3 regions of the Bradyrhizobium sp. UFLA06-24 genome follow, and region 3 is predicted to be linked to each of the others. Evidence: predicted binding sites of a transcription regulator. Region 3 holds the regulator's gene; each other region holds the start of a gene.

Region 1 (7,220 bases), on a different contig from region 3:
GGTGGCACCAGTGCCGTCAGCACTTCCGCAGACGCACCAAGCGCCTGGTCCATCCGCAGAAGCACTTCGGCACCAAATCGCGTGCGCAACCCGCCGCGCGGCTTGGTCGCCAGTTGCGCGATCCGCTCGATACCAACATCGCGCAGGCTCTCGACAATCGAGCGGTCAAGGCGCAGCGCTTCGACTGGCAGCGCGCCCAATACGTCCGACGCCCGGCCAGGTGCGACGATCTCCTCTTTCGAGAAACGCGCGGCCGCCCATGCGCAGGCTGGCGTATCGGCAACAGCCACACGCGCTTCGATGCGCGAGCCCGTCATGCGCGCCTTCAGATCCTGCAAAAGCGCGGCTTCCCCCTTAAAGAGGTGCGCTGAGCCTGCGACATCGATAAACACGCCATCGGGTGGATCAGGCGTGACCAGGGGCGAATAGCGCGTGCACCAGAGCGCAAGCCGCGCAAGACCCGCCTCATCTTCCATTGGCATCGCATCCTGAATGACGAGATTGGGTACCAGAGACTGCGCGTGCGCAATCGTCATGCCTGGCCGCAGCTTCAGGCGCCGCGCTGCTTGATCCACTGCCGCAATCAGACGCTGGTTGCCCTGCTGACTGGCGGTGATCAGCGGCACCTCAGGCGGTGGCAAGCCGCCATTCCTGCGGCGCAGGCGATCGGTCGCCCAGCTCGGCAGGAACAGCGATACGACCCGACGCATCGCAGGCCTCCACCGTCCAGGAGTTAGCCTCGGCGCCGCGGCAGCGCAGCAGATCCAGCTGCCAGCGCGCGCGTCCCATATCAAAATCGATCATTGGTCCAGACGGTGCCGCGCTGATACGCCAGCGCGAGAAGCTCGCATTGTGCTCATCAGCTTTCGGACCCGAGCGGCGCAACACAAAAGCAATAACGCCCGACGCTTCTGCCGCCAGTTGCAACCGCCGCGACGGGGTGAGGGGAAGCCTGACGAGTTCGCCCACGACACCAGCCAGACCACCGTGCCGTAAGCCCTCTTCCATGGCCGGCAGAACTTCCGCGTCCTTCCAGGTCTCGCAGTAGATCACGCGGTCCGGATGAAGGCCGACGCGGGCGAGCGCTGGCGCGAACAGGTCCCGACTATGCAGACACCAGATGACCGGACCCGGCAGTCGCGCCAGCACGCCAGCCGCGAACAAAGCTGAGAGGGAAGCGCGGGCGCCATCGGTCCCCTGCTCACAGATTTCATGGAGTGCACCGAGTGCCAGACCGCCACCCGGCAGCCAGCGATCAATCGCATCAATGCCAAAGGCAAGCGTCTTCCGCTCTTCCAGAGCGTCGCCCATGGCCATCCGGTCGAGCTTCCGGCGGAGCTCGGCGACAGCAGAAGAAGGGCTCGAAGCAGATAGCATCAAAAGGTGACCGGGCTAGAGTAGAACAAATAGAGAACATCAGCCGCGGGCAAGGAGTCAATGAATCTTTTAAGTCATTGAAAGAGGAACATTTTCTTTGGCTGTATTGTCTTACCGAAAGGCGCTGACAGAAAGCCAGGTCAGCAGGCGAGGAACGGCGGAAATGAATGAGGGTTGGTGCTCGAAGGAGCCCTTTCATGGAAAAGCCGACAGCTGAGCAGCTCGCCGAGCTCAAGCGATTGAGCGCACTCGCCCGAACTGACGACTGGTCTGAGATCGTCCAATCCCGAGAAGAAGCCGAAACGCGTATCCGCGATCTAAAAGACAAGGCGAAGATGGAGTGACGCCCTGTCTGCATCTGTGAATCACATGCCGCTGTATCGCTTCCACCTGCTCGGTTCGACCCCAGCCCACGACCTGATCGGCCAGGAGCTTGCGGACGACAGCGCGGCAAAAGACCGGGCGAACTTCCTGGCGCACCAACTGGGCACCGCCAACCCGGACGCTGTGAGGGAAGAAAACTTCATCTCCGTTCGCGACGAATGGGACAAGGAGCTGTTTCAGGTCCCGCTCGCATCCACCACCGTATGAAACGCTCCGCTGAAAATCATATTCCGGAAATGAAAGAAAGGTACGTACCTTCGGTGACACACGCGGACCGAGGGCGCGCTACGCTTCGCGGAGTGCCACGCGCCCGTATAATTCCGCAAGCTGAAATGCACAGCGCGACGCCAAAGCAGTGTCAGTCAGTGTTGAGTTGCCTTGCAAGCTCTGACGCAAGAATGTCGCGCAGCTTTAATTCAGGTAAGTAGTGATCGATAAGCTGAAAATAGATGCCAAGGCGCGTACCGATTGCCGCTGTAACGAATGGCTCGCGTTTGCCGACTCGAGCGATAAGGATAGCTGCCAACCTGATGTTCAGCATCCCGGGCTCTGTCACGCGATTAAACGGCGATGAACCCGCCACGCGAAAAATGGCGCCTCCGCTGAAGCCTCGTATGGACGGCGTCGTCTGCCAGTTTCCACCAACCAGGGCCTGATCCTCATGCGCGAGCAGGATGTGCATCTCCCTCGCAAGTTCAAGGGTTTCATACTTATCGTGGTCAAGCTCCATGGTCGGATAGCGATCGAGCCTTGCACTGTGTCCCTTCGAATTGGATCTGGATTTTGAGACGCGGTAGCCCATCGCCACGTAGAACTCAGGTTTTCGATCGGCAGGCACAATGTCCAGATCCTGCAAATTCAGGAAGCTCGGAACGATCTCCTCCGGGACGTCCGATTTGAAGTGAAAAACCGACGCGTCAATCGGATCATCCTGATGAGAGCCTGAAGGTCCTCTTGCGCTGCTGAAGCGGTCCCCTCCAAACAAGTGAAGCCTGTCACCATGTCCGAAGTTGAGCGGATGGCTTCCGATCCGGTCAAAAACGTGTGACGCCGACAGTCCGAAGAACTGATTTTCTATCCTGAGTAAAACGCAGGAGCCGACATGCTCTACGGCTCCTGACCGCTCGTTCAATGCATAAACGGGACGTACCGCATTGTCCTTTGTTGCAGCCTGATTATGGGCAACAATAGCTTGCTGACTATACTGGCTAGCAATTGCAGATATGAAGGGATCACTGAGATCGATTTTCGACCTGGACATTCTTCAGTCGTCGCTCCCGTGCAGGTTTGAATTTCATTGGCTAGCAATAGCCGAAAAACCAATCATGCGCTTGGTCTTGAGGCCACCCATCCCTGCGGACATGTCCTAATCGTTCGGGCCAAGCGCGCGGTTTTCCTGGCTCGATATGAATTCGAGCAATTTTGATTTGCGCGCGCAGAGCAAAGATCCAAGCCGGAAGAGCGGAAGCCGGCTCGACTGAGCCAGGTGATACACCTTCCGACGATTGCGACCGCGCTCATCATCACTCGTTCCGCGAAAGAGAAACTCGGCGATGGCGTCGGCCCCTTCAAGGATGTCGTTGGCGAGATCAAGCTCGGTTTTCTGCGGGACTGCTTCTGTCTGCATGTCTCCTCCCATTGCTGATGTCCCCACCCTCAGGACGAAGGGGGCCGTCGCGACAGGCAATTTCCTGAGAACTCGTTCAGCGGCTGCGGGAGCAGTTGCCAAAAACAGGTAGTCGGTCGCGTCAAAGGTACTCGTTACTTGGCCAACAGCACCTTCGGGAAAGCCTGATTGTCCTTTTTTGGTAGGTCGGAATCAAACGCAAAATGCTGCGGCGCAAAACATTCTCAACGATTCCGGCGGGACATACGCGCGTGTGTCGGCAGACCTTGGCTGCAGGTCAAACAACCCGCCCTGTTGGCACTGATCAGGTCAATGTCGATGGCAACGATGCCCGGCGCACCGATAGCCCGGCTACGCCGTCGGCCAATCGATCGGCTTGCAGTAAAGACCACGACGATTGATCTCGGCAAACAGCCTGTCAGCGCGCTGTCTGGCCGGCAGCCCGACAAGCCGGGTACCTGAGGTCACATCGGCCGCGACCTGATCGCGGATGAACTCATACATGCGCGTGATGAAATGGTCGGACAGACCCGTAAAATCTTCCTGCGGTGTTTTTTCATCTACCAGAAAATCCAAGTGATCAAACTCCAGCTTGCCCAGGCTATCGCCGCTATCCAGGCGATCATCGCGGTAGCCGCAGCACTGAAAAACACGATCGGCACAAAGTAATCGTCCCCGCGCCGATGTTCGTCAGCTCGTAACGGAACGTCCCGCGTTTTGTCCAGCATTCCGGTCTTCTGCACATTGCAGATAGCGGACCAGATCATTGCCGACAAAGCGCGGCTGACGTTAACCTCACTCATCAACCTTAAAGAGGAGCCGTCGCTGGATAGGAGCTGTCTTTACGCGGAAGGGCCGGCCATCAATCCTGCTCAACGATCTCCGCCGCAAGCTCAGCCACGGCCCGTCTGCCCGCTTCCGTGAGCCCGCCGAGCGTCTGCGTATGCCGCGAGGCGCATTCGACGATCTTTTCCGCGACAAATCTTCGGGCGGGATGGCCCTCGAAGGCCGAGGGCATGAGCCTGCACGCCCGCTCAAGTGCCACGTCCATATTGGAAATGGTCCGGTCACTGAATCTTTCGGAAAGCAACATCACGCACTCCACGAACAAGCTTGCAATAAAGGTTGTCCACGAAGGCCGCTGCCTCGCTCGCATAAAGCGCCAGCAGCAATCCCCCAACCATATCAAGTACCCAACTCATTCCGGATCCTAGCTCACGGCCCGCATTTACGGATTCACACACGTTAAGGGACGATCGTCCGGCTAGATGCCCTCAGCCTCCTGCTCCCGGCCGCAATGGAACTCCGGACCTTCCCCTGCGTTCCTTCACTGTTGAGAAGGTAGACCTGTCCCGCCGTTGGCCCCCAACACCAGCGGCGGGGTCTTTTTGTGAGTTGCGTTTGTGGCAAAGCGTACCAGGGGTGGCCGGGCGGCGACGCCGGCGAGGACCCCAATGCCGGGCTTCATCAGCCCTCAACTGGCGACCCTGAAGATGAAGGCGCCTTCAGGGGCACAATGGATTCACGAAATCAAATACGATGGCTACCGCGTCCAGCTTCATATCGATGGGGAAGAGCGGACGGCCTTTACCCGCAACGGCCTGAACTGGACACGGAAGTTCTCCGTCATCGCCGGTGCTTTCGACATTCCCGGCCAGGCGATCGTTGACGGCGAGGTGGTCGTCATCCATGAGGCGCGGACCAACTTCTCGGAGTTGCAAGCTGACCTCGGAAGGGGCGACCAGGACCGCCTGCTGTATTTCGCCTTCGACCTGCTGTGGGTTGATGGCAGGGATCTTCGAAAGGAGCCGCAGATCGAGCGCAAGCGGCTGCTGAAAGACCTGATCGACCGGCACCGGCTCGAGAGCCCCATCCTCTACAGCGAGCATCACGAAGGCGACGGCCAGGCCCTGTTCGCTGCTGCCAGCAAACTCAATTATGAGGGTATTGTCTCGAAGCGCATTGATGCGCCCTACAGGTCCGACCGGGTTGAAGCCTGGCAGAAGATCAAGGTGGTGCAGAAGGGCAGATTTCCCGTCGTCGGGTTTATCAAGGATCCGTCCGGGGTTGCCGCACTTTACCTCGGCAAGCGAGAAGGCAAGGAGCTTGTCTACATGGGCAAGGTGGGCACCGGCTGGAACCGCACGACCTCTGCAAGGATACGACAGGCGCTCGACACCGTGGTCAGTCCAAGGAGTAGATTGAGCAAGCAGCTCAAAAAGCCCAAGGCGACATGGGTCGAACCAACATTTGTTGCAGAGATCGAGTATCGCGACATCACGTCTGAAGGACTCCTGCGCGCGAGCTCGTTCAAAGGTCTGAGCAAAAAATAAACCTATGTGTCTGCGCTCTTCGGCTTGCGAACGTACAATCGTCGCGCAATGGCAGAGGGACGTCGCAATGGGAAAGAAGCGCAGGCGGTTCAAGCAGACGGATTCACTCGCAACAAGGCTTTCGCAATTTGCGCAGCATATGCGCGAAGATGCCGCTCAAAAGCCCGCTGGCGAAGAACGGAACTCACTTCTCAAGCGCGCGTATAACGCAGATCAAGCAATCGAAATTGATCGCCAGCTACGCCAGCACGGATAGGAACGCGGACCAAAAGGACGGGTTGCCGAGATACCCTATGGGTCCTCTCCAGAAACTCAGGCCTCCTCCTCAAGGAGGCCTGTTCTTTGCTCGTCACAACTCCCGCATACTGTTGTCCGGGTACCAAACATTCCCATTCATTGCGGCCCGACTACCAATCCTTCCGATGCCGCTTCTCTTGCGGATTTCGTAGACCAGAGTCTCCTCAACTCACATAAGGAGACACTCCATGACTGTCCTCACCATCGGAAGAAAGCTCGTGCCACTTGCGCAGGTGGCGTTCGTCGAAGCGTTCGATCCGGCCGCCAATCCCGAGTTCAAGCCCGAGAAGGAATACAAGGCAAGGCTGGTCCTGCTCAGCCGCGACGTCGTTCTGACCGAGCAGACGGTCGAAGCTTTTGCGACAGAGCACAGCCTGCACCTCTTCACGGAGGATATGGTGGCCGTCAATCAGACCATCGTATTCCGTGTCGAGACCTTTGAGCCGACGAAGGACTTCAATCCTGCGAAGCCTTACAAAACCCGGCTCAAATGGCGCGACCTCATGGGAGCTGAACAGAGCAAGCTCCTGCTGACGGACCCGCAATCGGTCATCCAGGACCTTCTGAAGACCAAGGTTACGACAAGGCCGGCGGCGTCTCCCAAAGCGCGACGCCCGGCTCGTGGCCGCAACGGGTCCCGCCGCATGGAAGGATTCCAGAGTTAGTGCATCAGAATGATTGACGAAGACGAAGCCCTGTCGGCATCAACCGGCAGGGCTTTTTCTTTGCGCATGAGGACACAGCGAGCCGCGGCAACATTTTGCGCGGTCGCGATGGTGCTGATTGCCGCTGTCAGAAGTGCAAACCACGCATGTACATGACCCGGCGGATGTTCCCGAGCGACGTGAGCAGTTCGTGTCGTTGCGCCGTGCCGGGTTCGAACCGGCCAAGAGCATGCCGCAGGTTTTCATCGAGCCCGCAGAGCTCTTCGCGCGTCCTGTGCATCAGTTCAGTGATCGTCCAGAGCAGCATCGTTTCCTCCATCGTCTGGACCGCGCCAATCGCGGCCTTCTGACGGAGGCCCTCGCAACGGAGGAGGCAGGGCACACCTCGGGCGGGAGCGAAGCGGACGAGCGCAACGCGTTTGGGCCATGCCGAGGCCGGTGCGAAGGTGCCGCAGTGAAGGGCCGTGGCGCGGCCCACGATTACGGAAATGATAATGGTCTGGCCGGGCGCGTCCGCTGATGCGGACCGGGCTCTAC
Region 2 (7,220 bases), on a different contig from region 3:
CGAAACCGTAGACCATGCTGAGGCCGAGCCCGGTGCCGCGGCCGACCCCCTTGGTGGTGAAGAACGGCTCGAATACGCGATCGCGAATGTCGGCCGGAATGCCGTGGCCGGTATCGGAGATGGCCAGCATGACGTAGGAGCCGGAATCGCCGTCGCCGCTGCCGCCGAGCTCCCGGTTTGCGGTCTCGAGCGTGAGCCTGCCGCCATCCGGCATCGCATCGCGCGCATTGACGGCGAGATTGACGATCGCCGACGAAAGCTGCGACGGGTCGGCCATCGCCGGCCACGCATCGTCGGCAAGCCGGGTCACGATCTCGACGTGCTCGCCGAGGATCGGCCGCAACAGCTTCGCCGTCTCGACCACGAGGGCATTGACGTCGATCTCGCGCGGCTCCAGCGGCTGGCGCCGCGCGAAGGTCAGGAGCTGCGAGGTGATCTCGGCGCCGCGCGAGGCCGCATCGTCGATCAGCTGGGCGATCGCTGCGAGCTGGGGCTTGTCCGCAAGCTCCTCCTTGATGATCTCGATGGTCCCGGTGATGACGGTCAGCACGTTGTTGAAGTCGTGCGCGACGCCGCCGGTGAGCTGGCCGATCGCGTCCATCTTCTGGGACTGGCGAAGCCGCTCCTCGGTCTCGTGCTGCGCGGTGAGATCGGTGGCCGAGCCGCGATAGCCCAGGAAGCGGCCGTCGGCGTCGAAGACAGGCTTGCCGTTGACGCTAAAATGATGCATCCGCCCGGTGGTGTCGCGCCCACGATACTCGAACTTCCGGAACGGCTCATGACGGTCGAGGGTCGCCATGTGCGCGCGCCACTTCTCGGACTCGGTCTCGCGGTCGAGCGCGGTATCGATGCGGCGCGTGCCGATCCGTACCTGGGGATCCATGCCGAAGGCGATCACCCGGTCGGAGAGGTAGGTGAAGCAGTGGTCCGGCCCGGTCTCCCAGAACCAATCGGATGCGGTCTCCGCATAATCGCGGAAACGCTCCTCGCTCGCGCGCGCGTCCGCTTCGGCGCGCCGGCGGATGGTCAGGTCGCGCTCGAGATTGGCATTGGCCTCGCGCAACTCGCCATAGGCCTGCTCGAGGTTCGTGCACATGGCGTTGAAAGCCTCGATCACCTTGTCCAGTTCGTCGGGATGGTGGGGCGGCCGTCGCTCCAGATGCAACGGCGGCGGCGGCCTCGCCAGGCTGTATTTGCTGACGAACTCGGCGATGGCGACCAGATGCCGCGTCACCAGAAAATGGAACATGTAGATGATGAACAGCGAGACGACGAACGTTTTTGCCGCCTGGGTTGCCAGGATGACCAGCGCCCGGTGCAGCAATTGCTGGTAGACATCGCTCAGCGTCGCCTCGACATGGAGCACGCCGATGGTACGCGCGCTCCCTTGCACGGTATAGGTCAGCGGATAGTCGCGCGTCACGACCGAGCGGCTCCTTCGCTCACCAACGGCGACACGGATGGGATTGGGGCGATCGGCAATCTCGCGGACCTCGGCGGCGCGGATATCGGGCAACCGCAGGATGCCGTCGAGCTGGAGCTTGAGCTGGTTCTGGTCGAGATTCCACAGACTCTCGCCGAGGCTCGCGGTGGTGCTGCGGCCGACCTCCTCGAGCCGCGTCTCGATCAGACCGACTTCGCGATCGTAGTCCAGATAGAGCTGGAGCGCGGTCAGCGTCAGGGTCACGATCGAGGAGAACAGCAGTACGGCGGCAAGCAGGCGCGGCCCGATGCCGCTGCGCGACCAGTTGAAAATCCGCGACAGCAGCGGCGCGAGCATCGTGGGCGTGAAGTTGGCTCCGATGCCGGTCAGATGCTTCGCAGCCGCCGGCGCAACAGCACGGCCGCGATCGGGTTTCTTCTCACCTGCGTTGCCCATGCATCCCATCCCCGAATACGGCGACACCCTCTCCGGCCAGCCGGTCAACCACGCGCAATTCGGCGGTTTGATACTCCCTCAGCGCGTGATGCGCGCTGCAATCCTGTCGGCCCTTGGGCGCTCTGAGGTCGGCGGGGTCATATCTTGCGCCCAGCAGCAGGATATCAGCGCAAACTACCATCTCGCGTGCTAGAATGACATCGGTGAAAATCCGGAGTCGCCCGCATGCGGGCGACTCGGTGGCCTTTGTGACTCCGCGCGGCTGCCATCTTCGGTAGATCGTGCGAACACCCGAAGCCAGTGGTAGCGCGCACCGACCAGAGAGGCGCCATGTGGCGGATACTCGTCATCTGCCTGTCGCTGTGCATAGCAGGCTCGTCTTCCGCGCAGTCGGTGATCCGCCTGGCGCGGATCGCCGACATCCCGGATCAGTATGTCGGCGGCGAGATGCTGCGGGCCGTCTACGCCAAGCTGAACATCAAGCTCGAATTCGAGGACGTTCCCGGCAAGCGGGCGCTGGCGCTGTCGAGCGCCGGCGAGGTCGACGGCGAAATCCAGCGGATCGGAACGCTGTCTCGCGACTATCCGACGCTGCTGCAGGTCACGCCGGCCATCAACTACATCGAACCCGCGGTGTTCACCACCAGGCTCCATTTCGACGTGGATGGCTGGAATTCGATCAGGAACTACAGCATCGGCATCGTCCGCGGTGTCGGCTCGTCGGAAGCCGGCACGCGCGGCATGGACCGCGTCACGGCAACCACGAGCCTCGAGAGCATGATCAAGATGCTCGATGCCGATCGTTTCGACGTGATGGTCACCGACCTCTTCAGCGGGCTGGCCGCGGTCCGCAAGCTCAATCTTCAGACCAGGATATATCCGCTCTCCCCGCCGCTGGAGCGCATCAGCATCTACCATTATTTGCACGAGCGCCACCGCGACCTCGTGCCGAAGGTTGGGCGGGTGATCGCGCAGATGGAAGCCAGCGGCGAGCTCGCGGCACTACGCGAGGCGCTCGTCAAGCAGGTCCTGAGCACGCGGTGACAACGCCGGTTCAGAACCCGAATATGGCGAGAACCGACGGGCGCTTGCCGCGGCGGCTTTCGACGATGCGCTCGCCGCCGCTCTCGGCGGAGCTGCCGTAATAGCGGTGATGGCCCGCCTGATCCTGCAGATCGGCTGGCTCCGACTTCCCTGCCCGCCGTGCATCGCAAATGATCTTGATGGTATGACCCGACATTGCCGCCTCCGATGAGATTCGACCGTTGTTGTGGCCATCAGTCGCCGCGTCTCCGGACGGCGTTCACCGGCGAAGGCGGCAATCGGGTTTCAGGATGGTTTCGTCGCGCAGGCGCGATGCAATATTTTGGTCCTTCGGGATTGTCGGCATCGGCCGCGATCATACGTCCTTCGGGCTGCGCGCCCAAAACAAGCGAGGTGAAGATGCTCTACGCGATCCTGGCCTACCACGTGGAAGACGAGCTGTTGTCGTGGACGCCGCAGGAGGACGCCGCTGTCGTGGCCAAAGTCATCGAGGTTCAGGCGCCCCTGAGGGCCAGCGGACACCTCGGACCGGCCGCCCGCCTGGATGGCACGAGAAAGGCCCGCACCTTACGCGGCCCCGGTGCCGGCATCGTGCTGGACGGCCCGTTTGCGGAGACCAAAGAGCAGCTTCTCGGCTTCCATCTCGTCGAATACGACAGCGATGAAGAGGCGATCGCGGCGGCGCGGAAGCTGCGTGCGGTCAATCCGAGTGCGGTCTATGAGATCCGCCCGGTCAAGCTTTACGTGCCTGCCGATGGGTTCGGTGCGACAGCAGCTGACAAGTAGGACGAAACCTATGCATTCGGTTCGCCCAACGGTCCATAGAAGCGCCGGATCAGCAGCCCGCCGAAGGCAATGAACCACAGGAAGGGCGCGACCCCAGGCGCAAAGCTCGCGACGATCGTGCCCGGAATGAACACGAGCAGCGGAAACAGGGAGGCAATGGTCTCACGCCCCCAGCCGCCCAGGATCGTCCACCACAGCCAGCCATTGAGGCCGGCAATGGCAGTGAGGTGCAGACCGTAGAGCACGGCAACGGCGCTGCTCATGGTATAATTGATGTACAGGCCGTTTGTGACCGGCAGCAGCACGATCGAGAGCAGGAATAGCAGATTGAGGATCACGACCCCGCGGCTCCCCACGGGTTGACGCGCCAGCCGCCGGTGATGGCTGATCCAGAACAGACCGGCGATGATGAAGCTGAGCGCAAAGCCCGCGAGCTTGCCGGAATAGACTTTGGCAAGGTCGCTCCAGTCGGGCGCGCTGGCGAACACCGCAGCCTTGGGCAGGTCGTAGGCCAGAAGCGTCATGGCAACACCAAAGATGGTATTGCTGAGCGACTCCAACCGCCGCATTTCGAACTGTTCGGGCCTGGACCCGGGCTTGCGCTCGGTCATGCCGGTGTGCTCCAGGGCTGGAACTTTGGGCCGCCTTTTCCCTAGGTGTTCTCAGCGGTTTCGTCCAGCCGCATTGCGATTCGTGAGCGGATCGCCGATTCTCGGTCTTTCACCGGGGCGATTCGTGGCAACCTATCTGGACACGCTCAATGCGGAGCAGCGCCGCGCCGTGGAGCATGGCGTGGCCGAAGGCACGACCGTGGGCGCCCCCCTGCTCGTCATCGCCGGCGCGGGCTCCGGCAAGACCAACACGCTCGCGCATCGCGTCGCGCACCTGATCGTCGCGGGCGCGGATCCCCGTCGCATCCTGCTGATGACCTTTTCGCGCCGCGCGGCCGCCGAGATGGCCGGACGCGTCGAGCGCATCGCCCGCAAGGTGCTGGGCGAGAACAATGCCGCGATCATGCGCGATGCGCTGACCTGGGCCGGCACGTTCCACGGCATCGGCGCCCGGCTGCTGCGCGAATATGCCGAGCGGATCGGCGTCGATCCCGCCTTCACCATCCACGACCGCGAGGATTCCGCCGACCTGATGAACCTGGTGCGGCACGAGCGCGGCCTGTCGAAGACCGAGAGCCGCTTTCCGGCCAAGGGCACCTGCCTGTCGATCTATTCCCGCTGCGTCAACGCCGAGATGGAGATCGAGAAGGTGTTAGGGGCGCATTATCCCTGGTGCACCGGCTGGGCCGCCGAGCTGAAAGGGCTGTTCGCCGCTTACGTCGAGGCCAAGCAGGCCCAGCACGTGCTCGATTACGACGACCTGCTGCTCTACTGGTCGCAGATGATGAGCGACCCGCTGATCGCCGAGGAGATCGGCGGCCGCTTCGACCACGTGCTGGTCGACGAATATCAGGACACCAACCGCCTGCAATCCTCGATCCTCCTAGCGCTGAAGCCCGACGGGCGCGGGCTCACCGTCGTCGGCGACGATGCGCAGTCGATCTATTCGTTTCGCGCGGCCACCGTCCGCAACATCCTGGATTTTCCGCAAAGCTTTTCGCCGCGCGCGGAGATGATCACGCTCGACCGCAATTACCGCTCGACGCAGGCGGTGCTGGCAGCGGCCAACGGCGTCATCGGCCTCGCGCGCGAGCGCTTCACCAAGAACCTGTGGACCGATCGCACCTCCGGACAGAAGCCGCAGCTCGTCACCGTGCACGACGAGGCCGACCAGGCGCGCTACATCGTCGAGGCCGTGCTGGCGAACCGGGAGCAAGGCGCGCTGCTCAAGCACCAGGCGGTGCTGTTCCGGACCTCCTCGCACTCCGGCCCGCTCGAAATCGAGCTGACCCGCCGCAACATTCCTTTCGTCAAGTTCGGCGGCCTGAAATTCCTCGACGCCGCGCACGTCAAGGACGTGCTGGCGCTGCTGCGTTTCGCCGAGAACCCGCGCGACCGCGTCGCCGGCTTCCGCATCCTGCATCTGTTGCCGGGCATCGGCCCCGCCACCGCGCAGCGCGTGCTCGACCAGATGGCCGAAAGTCCCAACCCGCTCCGTGCGCTGAGCCAACTTCCCGTGCCGCCGCGCACCGGCACCGATTGGACGGAGTTCGTCCGCACCGTCGAGAACCTGCGCTACTCGGAATGGCCTGCGGATCTCGAGCGCGTGCGGGTCTGGTACGAGCCGCATCTCGACCGCATCCACGAGGATTCCGAGACGCGCCGCGCCGATCTGATGCAGCTCGAGCAGATCGCGAGCGGCTATGCCTCGCGCGAGAAATTCCTGACCGAGCTCACGCTCGACCCGCCGGATGCAACCAGCGACAAATCCGGACCACCGCTGCGCGACGAGGATTATCTCATCCTCTCCACGATCCACTCGGCCAAGGGCCAGGAGTGGAAATCGGTATTCTTGCTCAACGTCGTCGACGGCTGCATGCCCTCCGATCTCGGTGCCGGCACCAGCGCCGAAATCGAGGAGGAGCGCCGCCTGCTCTATGTCGCGATGACGCGTGCCAAGGACGACCTGCATCTCGTCGTTCCCCAGCGCTTCTTCGTCCACGGCCAGGCCGCCAAGGGCGACCGCCACGTCTATGCCTCGCGCACGCGCTTCATCCCGGAGCAGCTCGTCTATCTGTTCGAGCGCGCCGCCTGGCCGAAGGTCGCGGCCGGCGCGCCGCGCGCTCCGTCACAGGGTCCGAAGATCGACATCGGCGCACGGATGCGGGGGATGTGGCGGTAGACGCAAGAAACCGGTCTCGGGATCTGCCACGATGCCTGCAACACCAGAGGTCCGAGATGAAAGCCGTCGTCGTCGAGCAATATGCGCCTATCGATCAGATCGAGCTGAAGGACGTTCCGTCTCCGCTTTTGGAGCCCGGCCAGTTGCGCATCCGGGTGGAGGCGGCGGGGATCGGCTTTGTCGACGGTTTGAAAGTCGAGGGGCGGTATCAGACCAGGGATCCCCTGCCCTTCATTCCCGGCACCGAATTCGCAGGCATCGTGGCCGAAGCGCCAGGCAGGCCGGGCGGCTATGAAGCCGGGATGCGCGTGATGGGCATGACGCGGTCGGGTGCGCTCGCCGAGGAAATCGTCGTTCATCCTGAGGTGGTCTATCCCTTGCCGGACGGTGTCGCAGCCGAGGTCGCCGCCTCGTTTCGCGCCAATTATCTGACGGCGCTCTACGCGCTGAGCGCCCGCGCCATGTTGTGCGAGGGCGAGCAGTTGCTCGTGCTGGGAGCAGCCGGCGGCACCGGCACCGCGGCCGTGCAGATCGGCAAGCTGCTCGGCGCTCGGGTCATCGCAGCCGCATCGACGCCGGAGAAGCGCGAATTCGCGCGGGCGCATGGCGCCGACGCTCTGATCGATTATACGCAAGCGGACTGGCGCGACACGTTCAAGCAGTTGACGGACGGACACGGGGCCGACGTCATCTTCGACCCCGTCGGCGGCGACATCTC
Region 3 (7,220 bases):
CCAGGAAGGACAGCGGCGAGGGCAGCCACAAGGGGCATCACCATTTCATCGACAAGGGCCTCGTCGCTGGGGTCGAGGGCAACAAGGTTCGGTTGTCGGCCAACGCCGAGGTGGCCGTGACGATGGAAGAGGAAAAGTAGAAACCCAGCGCCTTCGTTCCTGATCCGTACCGCTATTCGGCGGCCTGCACGTTCCGGTAGTCTCTGCGCCCATCTAATATCGCAGGGGTTGCCGGGGAATGGCGGAGCAGGGCCGGTCCGTACGCTCTCAGGGTCTGGCCGGGACCTGGCCGGCAGGCCGGATCGCATCGGCCGGCGGCTTCGTGCCGGCGGGCTTTGGCGCCTGGCCCGCAATCGTCGGGACGCTGCGGGAATGGGCTAAGGCGGAAGCCGGCGCCGGGCGGCTGTTCCCGTGGGTGCCCATCGCTTTCGGCTGCGGTATCGCGCTCTACTTTGCCGCCGATCACGAACCGGTGCTGTGGGTCGCCGCGACCACGGCTCTGGCGCTGACGCTTGGTGCGATCCTGTTGCGGCGGAGCCGGCTGTTTGCACCCACGATTCTGATCGCAGCCGTCGCGGCCGGCTTTGCCCTGGCGACCTGGAAGACAGCACGCATCGCCCACACCGTGCTCGCAAAGCCGCTCTATTCGGTGTCGCTGTCGGGCTTCGTCGAGACCCGCGACATCCGCGAACGCACCGACCTCTTCGTGCTGCGCGTCACCGCGATGGAGGCCCAGCGCAGCGACGTTACGCTCGATCGCGTCCGCCTCTCCGTGCGCAAGGGGACGGCGCCCGATGTCGGCAGCTTCGTGCAGTTGAAGGCGCGGCTGATGCCGCCGCTCGCGCCGCTGCGGCCCGGCAGCTACGACTTTTCGCGCGACATGTTCTTCCAGGGCATCGGCGCGTCCGGCTTTGCGATGGGCGCAATCACGGTGTCCGCCCCTGCCGATGTCGGCGGCTGGGGCTTGCGTTATTCCGCTTTCATGCAGGGCCTGCGCGATGCGATCGACGCACGCATTCGTGCCACGCTCGATGGCGACAACAGGGCGATCGCGACCGCGCTCCTGACCGGTCGCCGCGATGCGATCACCACGCCCGTCAACGACGCGATGTTCATCTCCGGGCTGGGCCACGTCCTCTCGATTTCCGGTTACCACATGGCCGTCGTCGCCGGTGTCGTGTTCTTCACCGTTCGTGCGCTGCTGGCGCTGATCCCGGGCCTTGCGGCCGGTTTTCCCATCAAGAAATGGTCGGCCGCAGCCGCGCTGGCCGCGTCCGCATTCTATCTGCTGCTCTCGGGCGCGGAGGTCGCAACCCAGAGATCGTTCTTCATGACCGCGGTGGTGCTGATCGCGGTGATGGTGGATCGCCGCGCCATCACGTTCCGCACGCTGGCGGTGGCTGCGCTGATCGTGCTCGCGGCCGCACCGGAAGCGCTGGTGCATCCGAGCTTCCAGATGTCGTTCGCCGCGACGCTCGGCTTGGTGGCGCTGGTGCAGATCGGCATGCCGAACCTGTTTGCATCTCCCGATCATTCGACGACTGCGCGGATCGCGCTGTGGGGCGGCCGCGAGATCGCGATGTTGTTCATGGCCTCGATGATCGCGGGGCTCGCCACTACGCCTTACGCCGCCTTTCACTTTCATCGCGTCACGCCCTACGGCGTGCTCGCCAATCTCGCTGCGATGCCGGTGGTCTCCGCGCTGGTGATGCCGGCCGGGCTGTTGGGATTGCTCGCAGCACCATTCGGACTGGACGGTGTGTTCTGGTGGCTGATGGGGATTGGCATCGACTGGATGATTGTGGTCACGCGCTGGGTGGCGGCATTGCCAGGCGCGGTCGGCCATGTCGCCGCCTTCGGTACTGCGCCGCTGGTTGCTGCGAGCCTCGGCCTCGTCCTGATGGGCCTGCTGCGCACGCCGCTGCGCTGGTCGGGTGCGCTCGTGCTCGTGGCGGCAACGATCTGGGCCCTGTCGGTTCGGCAGCCCGACATTCTCGTTGCCGGTAACGGCCAGAACGTCGCGGTGCGGGGCAGGGACGGGCAGCTGCATCTGATCAGGACGAACAAGGACGCTTTTCTGCTCAAGGAGTGGCTCGCGGCCGACGCTGACCCGCGCGATGCCGGCAGTGCCGCGCTCGGTGACGGGGTGTCGTGCGACGAGTCCGGTTGCGTGGCGCCACTCGCCGATGGTCGCATGATCGCGCTGGCGCTGCACAGCGATGCGCTGGCCGATGATTGCACTCGGGCCGCGCTGGTGGTGACATCAAGGCCGGCACCGCCGGATTGCGCCGCGATGGTGGTCGATCGGCCGCGTCTTGCGCGACAAGGCGCGTTGGCGCTGACGCAGCGCGGCGACGGTTTCGCGGTCCAGTCGGTAAGGGCGAGGGGCGCAAACCGCCCCTGGTCGCCGGCGGCAGCCGGCGAAGGAGATTTCGAACTGACCCTCATGCCACGGTCGGCGGCGCCACGCGCTCGGGACGCAACTCCGTCGGAGGCCGACTTCCAGGCCGAGGACTAAAACCGGTCTTTCAGCCGATCGGCAGACGCGGCGGTGTCGGACGACTGTCGGCGATGATCTGCGGCTTGTGCTCGCGCTCGCCGAGCGGCTGGGTCACGGGCAGTTGCAGAACGGTGGCGCGCTGGCCTTCGACGAGCTGGGTCACCAAGACATATTTGCCATCGGGGAATTCGATCGCGTCGTGATGACGATCGGGAACGTGCGGATCGATCTTGCCGAACTTGCCGACGCGCGAGTTGACGGTGCGCGTCCAGATCCACCTGTTGTCGTAGCGGACGTTATCGGCGAAGGCGAGCTCCGTTCCCGGCAGCAGGCAGACCGCGACGGACATGTCGGCTTCGGAGGCGAAGCCGCGTGTCGAGGTGCCGCGGAATGTTGTCGTGACGATCGTCTCGCCGACTTCTGCGGGACGCGTTGCGACGGCATGCAGGCTATAGTCACACATCGGGTGCTCCTCTATCAGGATAGCAACCCGCGCCTCTGTCCTGGAGGCACAGGCCTCTATCAGAGTGTAAGTCTGCGAGGCTCTGCTTGGTTGTAGGCAAATCTGCGGCTTGGGTCCGCTGGCGATAATCACAATATCTTTCCCGAACGCCTAGGAACAAAGCCTGCTCCGGTGCATTCGGCGGACCTTCTGCATCAATATCCGCAGCATCAATGTCCGGCCGGTGCCGACCAGCCCGAATATGGCCAGGCCGACTGCTGGACGGAGTTGAGGGCGTTGCGGGATTGCTGGCTTGTCGCTTGCTGCGCCTTGCGGAGGTGATGCTGCGGTTGCGCGGCGAAGGCATTCGGCGCTGACGCGGCGATCAGCGCGGTCGTGACGGTGCTCAGGATGATCTTGCGCATGGTGGTCTCCTCGGTCTCAAGGCCTTTGAAGCAATGAAGGCTTCGCTTCGTTGCAGCCTGCCGAGGATTTAGCGCTGGAGAGATGGCCGGATAATCTGTGCAAAACCAGAAAGACTATACAGCCGGAGCGGACAATCGTCCGCTCCATCGTTTGCTCGCGCGAGAGCGCTTAGTACTTCCGGTACAGCCCGATCAACTTGCCCTGGATCTTCACCCGGTTGGGCGGGAGGATCCGGACTTCATAGGCGGCATTCGCCGGCTCGAGCGCAATGGAGGCGCCGCGGCGGCGGAAGCGCTTCAGGGTGGCTTCCTCGTCGTCGATCAGCGCGACCACGATATCGCCGGTGTCGCAACTCTCGTTGCGTTGGATCAGCGCCATGTCGCCGTCGAGAATGCCGGCATCGACCATCGAATCGCCGCGCACTTCGAGTGCGTAGTGCTCGCCTGCGCCGAGCATGTCCGGCGGGACGCTGATGGTGTGGCTGCGGGTCTGCAGCGCCTCGATCGGCGTACCAGCCGCGATGCGGCCCATCACCGGCACTGCGACGGGGCGCTCGCCCTCGTCGGCGGGCGGGCTCGATGTCGTGCGCACCTTGCCGAGATTGCCCTCGATCACGCTCGGGGTGAAGCCGCGGCGGTTGCCGGCGGCGGCCTGGAGCTCGGGCAGCTTGATCACTTCGATCGCGCGGGCGCGGTTCGGCAGGCGGCGGATGAAGCCACGCTCCTCGAGCGCGGTGATCAGGCGGTGGATGCCCGACTTCGAACGCAGATCGAGCGCGTCCTTCATCTCGTCGAAGGAGGGCGGCACGCCGCTTTCCTTCAGCCGCTCGCTGATGAACCGCAGGAGCTCGTATTGTTTGCGCGTTAACATCTCGACCAAAATCCCCCTGACGATGTCGTTCGATTCCGAGACGCTGAAGTCAGCGACAAGCCGTTACATGCTCGAAACAAATCATGAACGGACACTATATGTTCGATACATGTTCCGCAACTGCTTAATTTACCGTGAACGCGACAAAGTTCGCGGAACGGTTGCGAACTCTGTGTTCAAACAGGCAGTCGCAGCACCTCGCAAGGCGCTCCCGCTTCGGCCTTGGGCGCGAACGGCGGGCGCACGAGAAGTGCCTGTGCCGCAGCGAGATTCGCAAGCAGCGAGGAGTCTTGATGATCGACGGGAACGGCGATGAGCGTGCCATCGTCGCGTACTTCGAGACGCGCGCGGAGGTAATCCTCGCGCTGGTCGTTGGCGCGGACATCGCGCCCGAGCACCGCGCGTTCACGGCAGTGATGAACCAGCGAATGGCCTGAGAGCGCGCGAATCAGCGGCACCATGAACAGGAAACCGCACACGTAGGATGACACGGGATTGCCAGGCAGGCCGATCACGCGCATGGCCCCGAGCCGCCCGTGCATCATCGGCTTTCCCGGCCGCATCGCGATCTTCCAGAACGCCATCGAGGTGCCTTCGTCCTGGAGCGCCTGCTGCACCAGATCGTGGTCGCCGACCGAGGCGCCGCCGGTCGTGATCAGGATGTCGGCGCCGGACTGGCGCGCGCGGCGGATGCCCGCGGTGGTGGCTTCGAGCGTATCGGCGGCGACGCCAAGGTCGATTGTGTCGGCGCCCTCGCTGCGGGCGAGCGCGTGCAGGGCATAGCCGTTGGAATAGACGATCTGGCCATGACCGGGGGTGGTGCCCGGCATCACCAGCTCGTCGCCGGTGGCGAGGATCGCGACCTTCGGACGGCGGCGAACGGGAAGCTGCGGGTGGTTCATGCCGGCTGCGAGCGCGAGCCCGCGATCGGTCAATCGGGTCCCCTGACGGAGCAGCACGTCGCCTTCGTGAAAGTCGATGCCTGCGGGGCGGATGTGCCGGCCGCGAGTCGCAGCCTCTTTGATCGTGACGCGCTTGCCGTCTGTGACCGTGTCCTCCTGGATGACGACGGCGTCCGCGCCATCGGGAACGACGCCGCCGGTGAAGATTCGTACCGCTTCACCAGCGCCGACAGCTCCCGCGAAGGGCCGTCCGGCCGCGACCTCTCCAATGACGGTGAGCTGCGCGTCCACCCTTGCCGCGTCTGCCGCGCGGACGGCATAGCCATCCATCGCTGACATCGCTTGCGGCGGTTGCGTGCGCCGCGCCGCGACATCGCGCGCAAGCACGCGATGGAAGGCCTCATCGAGGGCAATCATTTCTTCCGGCAGCGGCTCCGCGCCGCCAAGCACCGCGGCGAGCGCGTCGGAAACCGGCATGAGGGCCACGGGTGAAAGCTCCTGCTTGGGCGAGGCAATGATCACGTTGCGGCAAGCGTTCTAGCCGAGAGCGCGCCGCGAGGCAAAATGGTAAGCGGGCGCTGACGTGAGCTACTTCTGCATCAACAGCCGCACCAGCTCGGCCTGCCGGCTGACGCCGGTCTTGTCAAAAATCTTCGACAGATGACTGCGCGCCCGGCGTCCTGCCGACGCTGAGCGGCAACAAAGGATTGCGCGGCGCCCAGCCAAGCAGATCGTGCACGCGGGCGGGATCGATGCGCGGCGACAGCAGGCTCGAAAGACCGTTGCCGGGGCGTAGATGCCAAACAGTACGCGACCGCCTACGGCTCATCGATGCGCTCCATCACGCTCGACCAGCGCCCCTGTTCGACCGCAGCGTCGTAGATCGCCCCCACGAGGTCCAATACGGCGTCCTTCGAAAGCACGCCGGCGCGCATTTCAACCTCCACGAGTTGCAATGCAGCATAGGAGCGCAGTTTCAGAGCGGGAACAAGCAGAGAAAGGCGGCAATCAGGCGTTGTTGCCGCGGAGCCGCATGCCTTTGGCCGTCACGCCCGTGCGGATCACGACCTCGTCGGATCCACGTTCGACGTCACGTCCGGTGCTTGGAGCCCTTGATCCCTGTCGGGCATCGGATCGGCCTGGGCCTTCAGATCGGCAGCCTTGCTGATCAGCTTGGCGGAAAGCTCAGAATCCGAGGTGGTTCTGGCGAATTTCATCAGCAGGGAGGCCTGCCTGGTGAGATAGGTTTTGCCCAACACGTCGATACGTCCGTCCGATGTAGAATTCCCAACGGACTCATGAGTCCCGGAAGCAGGCATTCGTTCCCGGAACTCTGTATAAAAATGCACAAAGTGAGTTGGTTCCACATCTTTGGGCGAAATAGTTCCTGCAGCCGCCGCCCTGAAAGATCGGAGCCGCCAGATCAGATCCCCAGCTCCTTCAGTGCATGCCCGACGTCGAGGGGCGACGTCACGTGCACGGCCTGCAATCCGCGGGCCCGCGCGCCTTCGATGTTCTCGGCAAGGTCATCGAAGAACACGATCCGGTTTGCCGGTATGCCCATTGCGGCGACGACATGGTCGAAGGCTTCGGCGTCCGGCTTGCGCAGGCCGATGCTGGAGGACAGATACATCTCGCGGAAATGGCCAAGCAGGTCGGCATATTCCTTCGAGAAATGGTCCACATGGGGCCGATTGGTGTTCGAGAACGCATAGAGCGGCATCCGTTTCGCCGCGCGCGGCAGCAGCTCCGCGATCTCGGGCATCTCGCCGGCGAAGATCGCATTCCATCCCTCGAGGAATTGCGCATCCGAAATGCCGATGCCGAGCGAGGCGCGCAACGAGGCGAAATAGTCCTCGTCGCTGAGCTTGCCGACCTCGTGCAGCCGATAGGCCTCGCTGTCGCGCACATAGCGCGCGACGATGGCTTCGGGCTTGCACCCCGCGTGTTGTGCCCAGCAGGCGATCGCCTTGGAGAAATCGATGTCGAGCACCACGCGCCCGAGGTCGAACAGAAGCGCATCCGCGCTGCCGGGAGAAAGCGAAGTCATTGCGTCAGTACCGGTAAGGCTCGTGGTCGA

Evidence for each region. Region 3 encodes LexA, which represses DNA repair genes until DNA is damaged. Its sites were predicted from a motif close to TGTTCNNNNTGTGTTCNG; they were not measured.
Region 1: the regulator LexA is predicted to act here: its motif matches at 1,399-1,416, upstream of IF809_RS00225 (ImuA family protein).
Region 2: the regulator LexA is predicted to act here: its motif matches at 4,356-4,373, upstream of IF809_RS18220 (ATP-dependent helicase).

What each region holds. Positions count from the first base shown of each region.
Region 1 covers NZ_JADFUE010000001.1:47,468-54,687, forward strand. The annotation lists gene IF809_RS00220 (DUF6504 family protein) at 1-710, opposite strand, end outside; gene IF809_RS00225 (ImuA family protein) at 628-1,317, opposite strand; gene IF809_RS00230 (hypothetical protein) at 1,575-1,721, shown strand; gene IF809_RS00235 (DUF6894 family protein) at 1,747-1,968, shown strand; gene IF809_RS00240 (hypothetical protein) at 2,120-3,022, opposite strand; gene IF809_RS00245 (DNA-binding protein) at 3,128-3,388, opposite strand; gene IF809_RS00250 (hypothetical protein) at 3,740-3,964, opposite strand; gene IF809_RS00255 (hypothetical protein) at 3,949-4,116, opposite strand; gene IF809_RS00260 (hypothetical protein) at 4,251-4,481, opposite strand; gene ligD (non-homologous end-joining DNA ligase) at 4,843-5,721, shown strand; gene IF809_RS00270 (hypothetical protein) at 5,789-5,977, shown strand; gene IF809_RS00275 (hypothetical protein) at 6,207-6,683, shown strand; gene IF809_RS00280 (hypothetical protein) at 6,811-6,990, opposite strand.
Region 2 covers NZ_JADFUE010000020.1:90,888-98,107, forward strand. The annotation lists gene IF809_RS18195 (ATP-binding protein) at 1-1,879, opposite strand, end outside; gene IF809_RS18200 (substrate-binding periplasmic protein) at 2,210-2,923, shown strand; gene IF809_RS18205 (hypothetical protein) at 2,934-3,119, opposite strand; gene IF809_RS18210 (YciI family protein) at 3,323-3,709, shown strand; gene IF809_RS18215 (TMEM175 family protein) at 3,718-4,320, opposite strand; gene IF809_RS18220 (ATP-dependent helicase) at 4,445-6,502, shown strand; gene IF809_RS18225 (NADPH:quinone oxidoreductase family protein) at 6,559-7,220, shown strand, end outside.
Region 3 covers NZ_JADFUE010000031.1:17,383-24,602, forward strand. The annotation lists gene IF809_RS23390 (DUF2171 domain-containing protein) at 1-140, shown strand, start outside; gene IF809_RS23395 (ComEC/Rec2 family competence protein) at 239-2,518, shown strand; gene IF809_RS23400 (hypothetical protein) at 2,529-2,963, opposite strand; gene IF809_RS23405 (hypothetical protein) at 3,173-3,367, opposite strand; gene lexA (transcriptional repressor LexA) at 3,537-4,238, opposite strand; gene IF809_RS23415 (molybdopterin molybdotransferase MoeA) at 4,415-5,626, opposite strand; gene IF809_RS23420 (hypothetical protein) at 5,784-5,969, opposite strand; gene IF809_RS23425 (hypothetical protein) at 6,202-6,399, opposite strand; gene IF809_RS23430 (HAD family hydrolase) at 6,564-7,190, opposite strand; gene IF809_RS23435 (alpha-hydroxy acid oxidase) at 7,195-7,220, opposite strand, start outside.